Rhodopseudomonas palustris: one gene and its partner. The protein of the gene in region 1 interacts with the protein of each later gene in a pairwise test. Links are inferred from orthologs where the notes say so. Each region holds a gene or a part of one and is shown on either strand. Other genes may lie near its edges.

The links. The genes of interacting proteins can lie anywhere in the genome.
Region 2: the proteins of HZF03_RS03790 (region 1) and HZF03_RS00835 interact in binary tests that used the Escherichia coli proteins (3 or more experiments, as listed by UniProt). The link is inferred for Rhodopseudomonas palustris from one-to-one orthologs.

What each region holds. Positions count from the first base shown.
Region 1 is NZ_CP058907.1:813,504-819,576, forward strand. Bases 1,382-4,371 are described here. They hold HZF03_RS03790 (sulfate/molybdate ABC transporter ATP-binding protein), read right to left. Parts: upstream 3,405-4,371; coding sequence 2,358-3,404; downstream 1,382-2,357. Other genes in these bases: HZF03_RS03785 (DmsE family decaheme c-type cytochrome), read right to left, coding at 1,382-1,488; cysW (sulfate ABC transporter permease subunit CysW), read right to left, coding at 3,394-4,308; cysT (sulfate ABC transporter permease subunit CysT), read right to left, coding at 4,313-4,371. Outside these bases: more of HZF03_RS03785, read right to left, coding at 1-1,381; more of cysT, read right to left, coding at 4,372-5,149; HZF03_RS03805 (sulfate ABC transporter substrate-binding protein), read right to left, coding at 5,442-6,073. UniProt on the Escherichia coli protein: Part of the ABC transporter complex CysAWTP involved in sulfate/thiosulfate import. Responsible for energy coupling to the transport system.
Region 2 is NZ_CP058907.1:177,479-180,689, forward strand. What follows is about bases 369-3,211. They hold HZF03_RS00835 (glutamate-5-semialdehyde dehydrogenase), read left to right. Parts: upstream 369-1,065; coding sequence 1,066-2,358; downstream 2,359-3,211. Other genes in these bases: proB (glutamate 5-kinase), read left to right, coding at 369-863; HZF03_RS00840 (nicotinate-nucleotide adenylyltransferase), read left to right, coding at 2,383-3,012. In the rest of the region: more of proB, read left to right, coding at 1-368. UniProt on the Escherichia coli protein: Catalyzes the NADPH-dependent reduction of L-glutamate 5-phosphate into L-glutamate 5-semialdehyde and phosphate. The product spontaneously undergoes cyclization to form 1-pyrroline-5-carboxylate.

The DNA of each region.
Region 1 (6,073 bases):
GTGCCAGCGCGATCCGGACGGCGCGTTGGAGCCGTGGATGTTGTTGTGACAATTCTGGCAAGCGTTCCCGACCGCCCAGCGTGCCGAGGTCGGCAGACCAGGCTGGTTGTGCGGGTTGGTGTGACACTGCTGGCACAGCCGCTGCCGCGCGACGATCAGCAGCGACTCGTGGTTGGAGCCGTGCGGTTCGTGGCAGTTCAGGCAGTTCTCGCGCACCGGCGGATGTTCGAACAGGAACGGTCCGCGCTTGTCGGCGTGGCAGGTGTAGCAGGTGTCGTTGACGGTCGCCTCGCGCAGCAGCTTCTCGGTCGCGCTGCCGTGCGGGTTGTGACAGTTGACGCAGGTGATTTTCGTTTCGCGGATCGGCATGTGCGAGCTGCGCTGCACCTGCGCCTTGCGATCCTTGTGGCACTGGAAGCAGGTGTCCATCACCTGCACGGTCTTGAGCTGATTGCGCGGCGACACCTTGCGCATCACGGTGTGGCAGTTGACGCAGGCCAGTCCGCGGGTCTCGTGCTGCGAACCCTGCCAGTAGGTCTGGTCGCCCTTCTCGTGGCAGCTCAGACAGACGCTGTTGGCCTCGGCGACATCGAAGCCGCGGCTATCGGTCGGCCGGAACGAGCGGATGCCCCCCTTCTCACGGCCACCGCCGCCATTGACGTGTGCCGAGCCCGGGCCGTGGCAGGTTTCGCATTCCATTTTGCCCTGCGGCGTGACCTTGCCGGACTTGATGTTGCGGCCCATCACGGTCTGCTGGAACTCGTCGAACAGGCCTGCGTGGCAGGTCTCGCACGGCTTGGAGCCGACGAAGTAACGGCCATCGGGATCGCCGGGCGCGGGTGCCACCATCGGCGCGCGCCCGGCGGCGGCAGCCCTCGGCTCGCGCGTCGCGACCATCAGGACCGGCCGGGAATCATCCGCCTTGGCGGCGAGGATCTCGATAAAGCCGAACTGCTTCGGCTGCTCGATGGTGTCGTCGAAATTTTCCAGCGCCACCCAGGTGGTTACCGTGGCGGCATCGCGCACCGGCTCCGGCATCTCCGCCACGTAGTCCGGCTCGCGGGCGAGCCGCGCCGCCAGCGTGTGGCGGGTCTGGTGAGATCGCAGGATGCGCTTTTCGCTGAGGGTGGTGAGGCGCAGCGAAGCCGTAAACCGCAGGCTCTGCTCGAGCTGTGGGCCACCGTCGATCTGGGGAAGCGCCAGCAAGTTCTCGGTCGAACCATGCCCGGCAAAGCGCGTGTCGAAACGCGGGCCGGCTGCTGCCGCACCGTGCGGCGAACCATGCGCGGAGGCGCCGTGGCCCGAGATGCCGCCATGCCCGCCGCCATGTCCGTCACCAAGCGCGAGGCCGTGGGCAGGCACGGGCGTGAAGTTCTGTTCGGTCTTGCCGGCGCTCTGCAGGCCGCGCACGTAGTCGACCAGCGCATTGACCGACGGATCGACCGCGCCGACTTGGCCGTCATGCGGCAAGGCGGTGTGTCCGACCATCGCCGGTTCGGCACCGGCTGGCCAGGTCCCCCAGGCCAGCGCAATCGATACGAACAGCGACGAGATCCAGCTCCGGCGGCCGCGCCGATTTTGGTCGCGCGCAACCGCCGCCCCCCGAGAGCCCCCCATTCCGTCCCCCGCAAGTGCTCAAAGCACGATGATTTTTGTCAGACCACTATCGATCGCCGTCCACGTGTCGTGGGCGACGTCGAGCGAAGATCATTTGAGTGAAAAAGTCCGTTGGCGCAGGTTCAGCCTGCATCGCGACGCTTGCCGGAGTTGTCCGGGAAGTAATTAGCCACAATCTGTCATCAAAAGTCACACAACGTACTAAAACGCGTATTTGATCGAGATCAATTATTCACATCTGTTAGCATACGCAGCAGAACTAACAGGTCTGCGGTGGGTGGGTGGTCGATAGTCGTCGACTAACTCTTGATTGGAACTAATCAAATTGCCCTGTGCGCAATGCAGCGGCGTTCTGGATAGAGGCGCTCTGCGGTGCTCTGGCGTGTGGCGTTCTGTCGCAGGGTTGGGGCGCCGCGCCGGCGTGATGTCTTCCGCAGTGATTGATCGTCGCGGCAATATATTACTTATCGTCGCGCTTAACTGTGTGATTGGTCGGGCCGATTGATTGTCATTCTCAGAAAAATGATGATTTCGGAACGCTGCAAGGTACTCGATGGTGTCGCTGAGCCCCTCTCTGTAATCGGGTAGCGTCAATCCAGGAGGTCTGTTGCGAGACTGTCGAGTCGTCGCGCGATTGGTAAATTAGTGCGCGCGCGGCCTCTGCCCATCAATCGGGCGAGCCGACTTCCCACGACTCGCTGCTCAGCGAGCCGCGTTGTGCAACAGGACGACTCGCAATCTCAGCGATCGGCGAAGATACGGTAGCGCTGGGGCTGCAGGCCGATGCGGTCGCCGACCTTGAGCGAGTGATCCCGCGGGGCGTCGATCTCGATCAGGGTATCGCTGCCGAGGTCGTTGAGCACGATGTCGGCGCGCTGCATCGGGCCGAACGCACGCACGGCTTTGACGGCCCCTTCGAACACGCCACTGCCGCTCGGGCCGACGGCCACGTCGTGGCGCCGAACGAACAGCTTGGAAGGGCCGGCCGCGGCGTCCTGGGCGCCTAGATCGAGGTCGCGGTCGCCGAGCCGGACCCGGCCGTCACGCACCTCAACCGGCAGCACAATCGATTCCCCGATGAAGCCGTGCACGAAGGCGGATGCCGGCCGCTCATAGACGTCGCCGGGCGAGCCGATCTGTTCGATCCGGCCCTTGTCCATCACCACCACGCGATTGGCGACTTCGAGCGCTTCTTCCTGGTCGTGCGTCACGAAGATCGAGGTGACGTGAATCTCCTCGTGCAGATTACGCAGCCAAGCGCGCAGTTCCTTACGCACCTTGGCGTCGAGCGCGCCGAACGGCTCGTCGAGCAGCAAGATGCGCGGTTCGATCGCCAGCGCGCGGGCAAGCGCGATGCGCTGACGTTGGCCGCCGGACAGCTGGTTGGGGTAGCGGTCGGCGAGCCAACCGAGCTGCACCAGGTCGAGCAGATCGCCGACCCGCTTTTTGATCTCCGCTTCGCTCTTGCGGATCTTGCGCGGCTGGACGCGCAGGCCGAATGCGACGTTCTCGAACACGTTCATGTGCCGGAACAGTGCGTAGTGCTGGAACACGAAGCCAACATGACGTTCGGCCGCGCCGTGGGCCAGCGCGTCTTCGCCGTCGATCGTCACCACGCCCGAGTCCGGCCACTCGAGGCCGGCGATGATCCGCAGCAGCGTGGTCTTACCGGAGCCGGACGGACCGAGCAGCGCCATCAGTTCGCCGGTCTCGACCCGGAGATCGACATTGTCGAGCGCTCGGAAGCTGCCGAATTCCTTGACGATGTTGCGGACTTCAATGGTCATCGGGATGCAGCCCCTCTTCGATGCGGCCTTCCAGCACGGTCTTGGCGATCAGCGTCACCAGCGCGAGCAGCGCCAGCAGCGAGGCGATCGCGAATGCGGCCACCATCTGGTACTCGTTGTACAGAATTTCCACCAGCAGCGGCATGGTGTTGGTCTCGCCGCGGATATGGCCCGACACCACCGACACCGCACCGAATTCGCCCATCGCGCGGGCGTTGCACAGCAGCACGCCGTACAGCAGGCCCCATTTGATGTTCGGCATCGTGACCCGCCAGAACGTGGTCCAGCCACTGGCGCCGAGCGAGATCGCGGCTTCCTCTTCCTGCTGGCCTTGCTCCTGCATCAGCGGGATCAGTTCGCGCGCCACGAACGGGAAGGTGACGAAGGTCGTCGCCAGCACGATCGCCGGCACCGCGAAAAGGATCTGGACGCCGTGCGCCATCAGCCACGGCCCGAACCAGCCTTGCGCGCCGAACAGCAGCACGAACACGAGGCCCGAGATCACGGGAGAGACCGAGAACGGTAGATCGATCAGCGTGATCAGGAACGTCTTGCCCGGAAAGTCGAATTTCGCAATCGCCCAGGCGGCGATAACGCCGAATACCAGATTGAGGCCGACCGAAATGCCGGCCGCAATCAGCGTCAGCTTGATCGCCGCAAGCGCTTCGTTGTCGGCCAGCGCCGACAGATAGAACGCTGCGCCCTTCGCCAGGGCCTCGGAAAACACCAGGATCAGCGGCAGCACTACGAACACGGTGAGGAAAGTGAGAGCGGATCCGATGATCAGCAGCCGCACCCAAGCCGGCTCGGTGTGGGCGGAACGGCGCCCGGCGGCGGCTGGCGCGGCGGCGCCAGCAGATGCGATCGCTGTACGCCTGACTTGACTGGTGGCAACCATCGTCATGGCGTCACGCCGTGGCCAGCGACCGGGATTGCGCCCAGTGCTGGATCCGATTGAGGACGAAGATGATCAGGAACGAGAAGATCAGCATCACCACCGCGATCGCGGTAGCGTCGGCATAGCGGAATTCCGACAGCCGGATCACGATCAGCAAGGGAGCTATCTCCGAAACGTTGGGAAGGTTGCCGGCGATGAAGATCACCGAGCCGTATTCGCCGACCGCGCGAGCGAAGGCGAGGGCGAAGCCGGTGAGCAGCGCCGGCGTTAGAGACGGCAGAATAACGCGCCAGATCGTCTGCCAGCGCGAGGCGCCGAGGCATTCGGCCGCCTCTTCGAGTTCGGTGTCGAGATCGAGCAGCACCGGTTGCACCGTGCGCACCACGAACGGGATGCCGATGAAGATCATCGCCAGGAAAATGCCGAGCGGGGTGAACGCCACCTTGATCCCGAGCGCGGCAAGCGGCGCGCCGAGCCAGCCCTTTTGCGCGAACAGCGTGGTCAGCGCGATGCCGGCCACCGCCGTCGGCAACGCGAACGGGATGTCGACGATCGCGTCGAAGATCCTGCGGCCCGGGAAACGGTAGCGCACCAGCGCCCAGACGATCACCAGGCCCGCGACCAGGTTGACGCAGGCTGCAGCGAACGCCAAGCCGAACGAAATCTTCAGGGCATGCAGGGTGCGCGGCGCTGTCACCGTCGACCAGAACTCGGCGAAGCTCAGCTCGGCGGTTTTGACGAACAGCCCCGCCAACGGGATCAGGATCATCAGCGACAGCCAGGTGATCGTCAGCCCCATGGTGAGCCCGAACCCCGGCAACGACCGCCGTTGTGCAACAGCGGTCATGGCGTCACCTGTGCAGTAGCCTGGGGGATTGCGAAGGGCGTGTTCAGCACAACACCTTCATTGCGAGGAGCGAAGCGACGAAGCAATCCAGTACCGCATGCGGCGCTCTGGATTGCTTCGCTTCGCTGGCAATGACGGGAGAAGGTATCGAGGATCACACGCGGAGGGCCACACTCGCGGAGAGGTTCCCTTACCCCGCCCCTCTCCCCGCGTGCGGGAAGAGGGAGCGCGCTGCCGTTGCCGTGAAGCATGTCACCCCCAATGAGCGGTCGCGCTGCGACGCTCGCGTCGCTCAGTTCTTGTAGATCTTATCGAACACGCCGCCGTCAGCGAAGTGCTCGGTCTGCGCCTTAGTCCAGCCACCGAACACGTCGTCGATCGTGAACAGATCGACCTTGGCGAACGCGCCTTCGTGCTTCTTGGCGATTTCCGGATCGCGCGGACGGTAGAAGTTCCGTGCGGCGATTTCCTGGCCGTCCTTGGAATACAGGTACTTCAGATAGGCCTCGGCGGTCGCGCGGGTGCCCTTCTTGTCGACGACGGTATCAACGACCGCGACCGGCGGCTCGGCAAGGATCGACACCGATGGTGCCACGATCTCGAACTTGTCGGCACCGAATTCCTTCACGGCGAGATACGCTTCGTTCTCCCAGGCGAGCAGGACGTCGCCGACACCGCGTTCGACGAAGGTAACGGTGGAACCGCGCGCGCCGGTGTCGAGTACCGGAACCTGTTTGTAGAGCTTGCCGACGAAGTCCCGCGCGACCTCGGCCGACCCTGACTTCTTCAACGCATAGCCCCAGGCCGCGAGGTAGTTCCAACGCGCCCCGCCCGAGGTCTTCGGGTTCGGCGTGATCACGCTGACGCCGGATTTGAGCAGGTCGTCCCAGTCCTTGATGCCCTTCGGGTTGCCCTTGCGCACCA
Region 2 (3,211 bases), 640 kb from region 1 along the record:
CGCGGACCTGGTCGGAAGTGCTCGGCGCCCATGGCATCGGCGCCGGCCAGATTCTGGTGACGTTCCAGGACACCGAAGAGCGGCGGCGCTATCTCAACGCCCGCTCGACCATCGCCAAGCTGCTGGAATGGCGAGCGGTGCCGGTGATCAACGAGAACGACACCGTCGCCACCACCGAGATTCGCTACGGAGATAACGACCGGCTTGCGGCGCGGGTCGCCACCATGGCGAGCGCCGATCTGCTGATCCTGCTGTCCGACATCGACGGGCTGTACACCGCGCCACCCGGCAACAATCCGGACGCCACGCTGATTCCTGTCGTCGAAGCGATCACCGCCGAGATCGAGGGCATGGCCGGGGCGGCAGGCTCGGAGCTGTCGCGCGGCGGCATGCGCACCAAGATCGAGGCGGCCAAGATCGCGACCTCCGCTGGCACTCATATGCTGATCGCTTCCGGCAAGATCGATCATCCGCTCAAAGCGATCGCCGACGGCGGCAAGTGCACCTGGTTCCTGACGCCGGCCAATCCCGTGACGGCACGAAAGCGCTGGATTGCCGGCACGCTGGAGCCGAAGGGCACGCTGACGATCGACGCCGGCGCAGTCAGCGCGCTGCGCGCCGGCAAGAGCCTGCTGCCGGCAGGCGTGATCCGGGTCGACGGCCAATTTTCCCGCGGCGACGCCGTGATCGTGCGCGGCCCGGACACCCATGAGATCGGCCGCGGCCTGGTCGCTTACGACGCCGAGGATGCCGAGAAGATCAAAGGCCGGTCGTCGCCGGACGTGATGATGATCCTCGGAATCACCGGCCGCGCCGAGATGATCCATCGCGACGATCTAGTCGTCGGAACGGCGCCGACCTGACGCGCAGTCCTTGGGTGCCCCTGCCGCGTGTTAGCAAGCAGGGGTTTCGTGGACGTCCGGTTAGCAATGAACCGCCTGATCGCGGCAATCTCGTCGATTGCCGAAAGGACCGGGATCACCCGGCTTCCCCGCAACCGGCTTGGCGTAGCGGTCTTTTCCCCCTATTTACATGACCTACCACGGATTTTTCAGGCTCAACGCTATGACCGCCTCGCTCAAAGCCATCGACGGCAGCGCCGAACTCACGACGCTGATGACCGACCTGGGTCGGCAGGCCCGCGCCGCCGCCCGGATCCTGGCTCTGGCGCCGCCGGAGCAGAAGAACCGCGCGCTGGAAGCGATGGAGCGTGCAATCCGCGCCGGCGCAGACAAGATCCTGGCGGCGAATGCCGAGGACGTCGCCGATGCCAAAGCTGCCGGTACCACGTCGGCATTCTTGGACCGCCTGACGCTGACGCCGGCGCGCGTCGAAGCGATGGCCGAAGGCATCGCGGTGGTGCGCGGCATCGCCGACCCGGTCGGCACCGTGACCGAGAGCTGGCAGCGGCCGAACGGCATGACCATCGAGCGCGTCCGCGTGCCGCTCGGGGTGGTGGCGGTGATCTTCGAAAGCCGTCCCAACGTTGCGGCTGACGCCGGCGTGCTGTGCCTGAAGTCGGGCAATGCGGTGATCCTGCGCGGCGGCTCGGAGAGCTTCCGCTCCTGCCGCGCGATTCACGACTGCCTGGTGCAGGGTCTGCGCGAAGCGGGGCTGCCGGACGCGGCGATTACTTTGGTGCCGACCCGCGACCGTGCGGCTGTTGGATTACTCCTCGCCGGCCTCGATGGGTCTGTCGACGTCATCGTACCGCGCGGCGGCAAGAGCCTGGTCGCGCGCGTCGAAAGCGAAGCGCGGGTGCCGGTGTTCGCGCATCTCGAAGGCGTCAATCACGTCTATGTCGATCGCAGCGCTGATCTCGAGATGGCCAAGTCGATCGTGCTCAATGCCAAGATGCGCCGCACAGGTGTCTGCGGCGCCGCCGAAACGCTGCTGATCGATCGCGCGGCCGCCACAACGCATCTCGCTCCTCTGGTGACGATGCTGATCGATTCCGGTTGCGAGGTGCGCGGCGACCAGACCGTGCAGCAGGTCGATCCCCGGGTGAAGCCGGCAAGCGATGAGGACTGGGATACTGAGTATCTCGACGCAGTCATCGCCGCCAAGCTGGTCGACGGCGTCGACGGAGCGATCGTGCATATTCACAATCACGGATCGCACCACACCGATGCGATCGTTGCCGAAGATGCGCAGGCGGCGGCGAAATTTCTCGGCGAAGTCGATTCAGCGATCGTGCTGCATAACGCATCGACGCAGTTCGCCGATGGCGGTGAGTTCGGCTTCGGTGCCGAGATTGGAATCGCCACCGGCAAATTCCACGCCCGTGGACCGGTCGGCGCCGAGCAACTGACGACGTTCAAGTATCGCATCCATGGCAGCGGACAGACCCGGCCGTGATGCGGCCGTGCCGCCGAGGCTGAGGTGACGACGGACCTCGCCGCAGCCCGCCGCGCAATCCCGCCCTTCGCGCCGGGGATGCGGATCGGCCTGCTCGGCGGCTCGTTCAATCCGCCGCATCTGGCGCATCGCGCGATCAGTCAGTTCGCTATCAAACGGCTGAAGCTCGATCGGGTGTGGTGGCTGGTATCGCCGGGCAATCCGCTGAAGGATATCTCAAGCCTGCGCGAGATCGACGCCCGGGTTGCCGCGGCGCAGGCGATTGCAGACGATCCGCGCATCCAGGTCAGTCGTCTCGAAGCCGTCATCGGCACCCGCTACACTGCAGACACTCTCCGCTATTTGCGCCGGCATTGCCCCGGCGCTCGCTTCGTCTGGATCATGGGCGCCGACAATCTGGCTCAGTTCCATCGCTGGCAGCAGTGGCAGCAGATCGCGGCCGAGATCCCGATCGCGGTGATCGACCGTCCGCCGACCAGCTTCCGCGCACTTGCGGCTCCCGCCGCTCGGCGCCTGATGCGAATGCGAATTCCTAATAACAAAGCTGCGACACTGGCGGATCGCGAGCCGCCTGCCTGGGTGTATCTCACCGGGCTGAAATCGCCGGTGTCGTCGACCGCCTTGCGGAACCCCGACGGAAGCTGGAAGACATGATGGTCGCGCCCGCTGGACTCTCGGCGCGGCGCTCCCCACATCGGATGTGTGACTTTTGCGAGACGGCGTGGCGGCGTTTACGGCTCCCTCAAGGCGCTCTGGATTCCACTTTGCTGGAAATTGCTTTAGAATGACCTGTGGGCGCCGGGAGTCGGCACCCGCGATACAGTGAAAGGAAAGGTCCCTGACCACTTCTGTA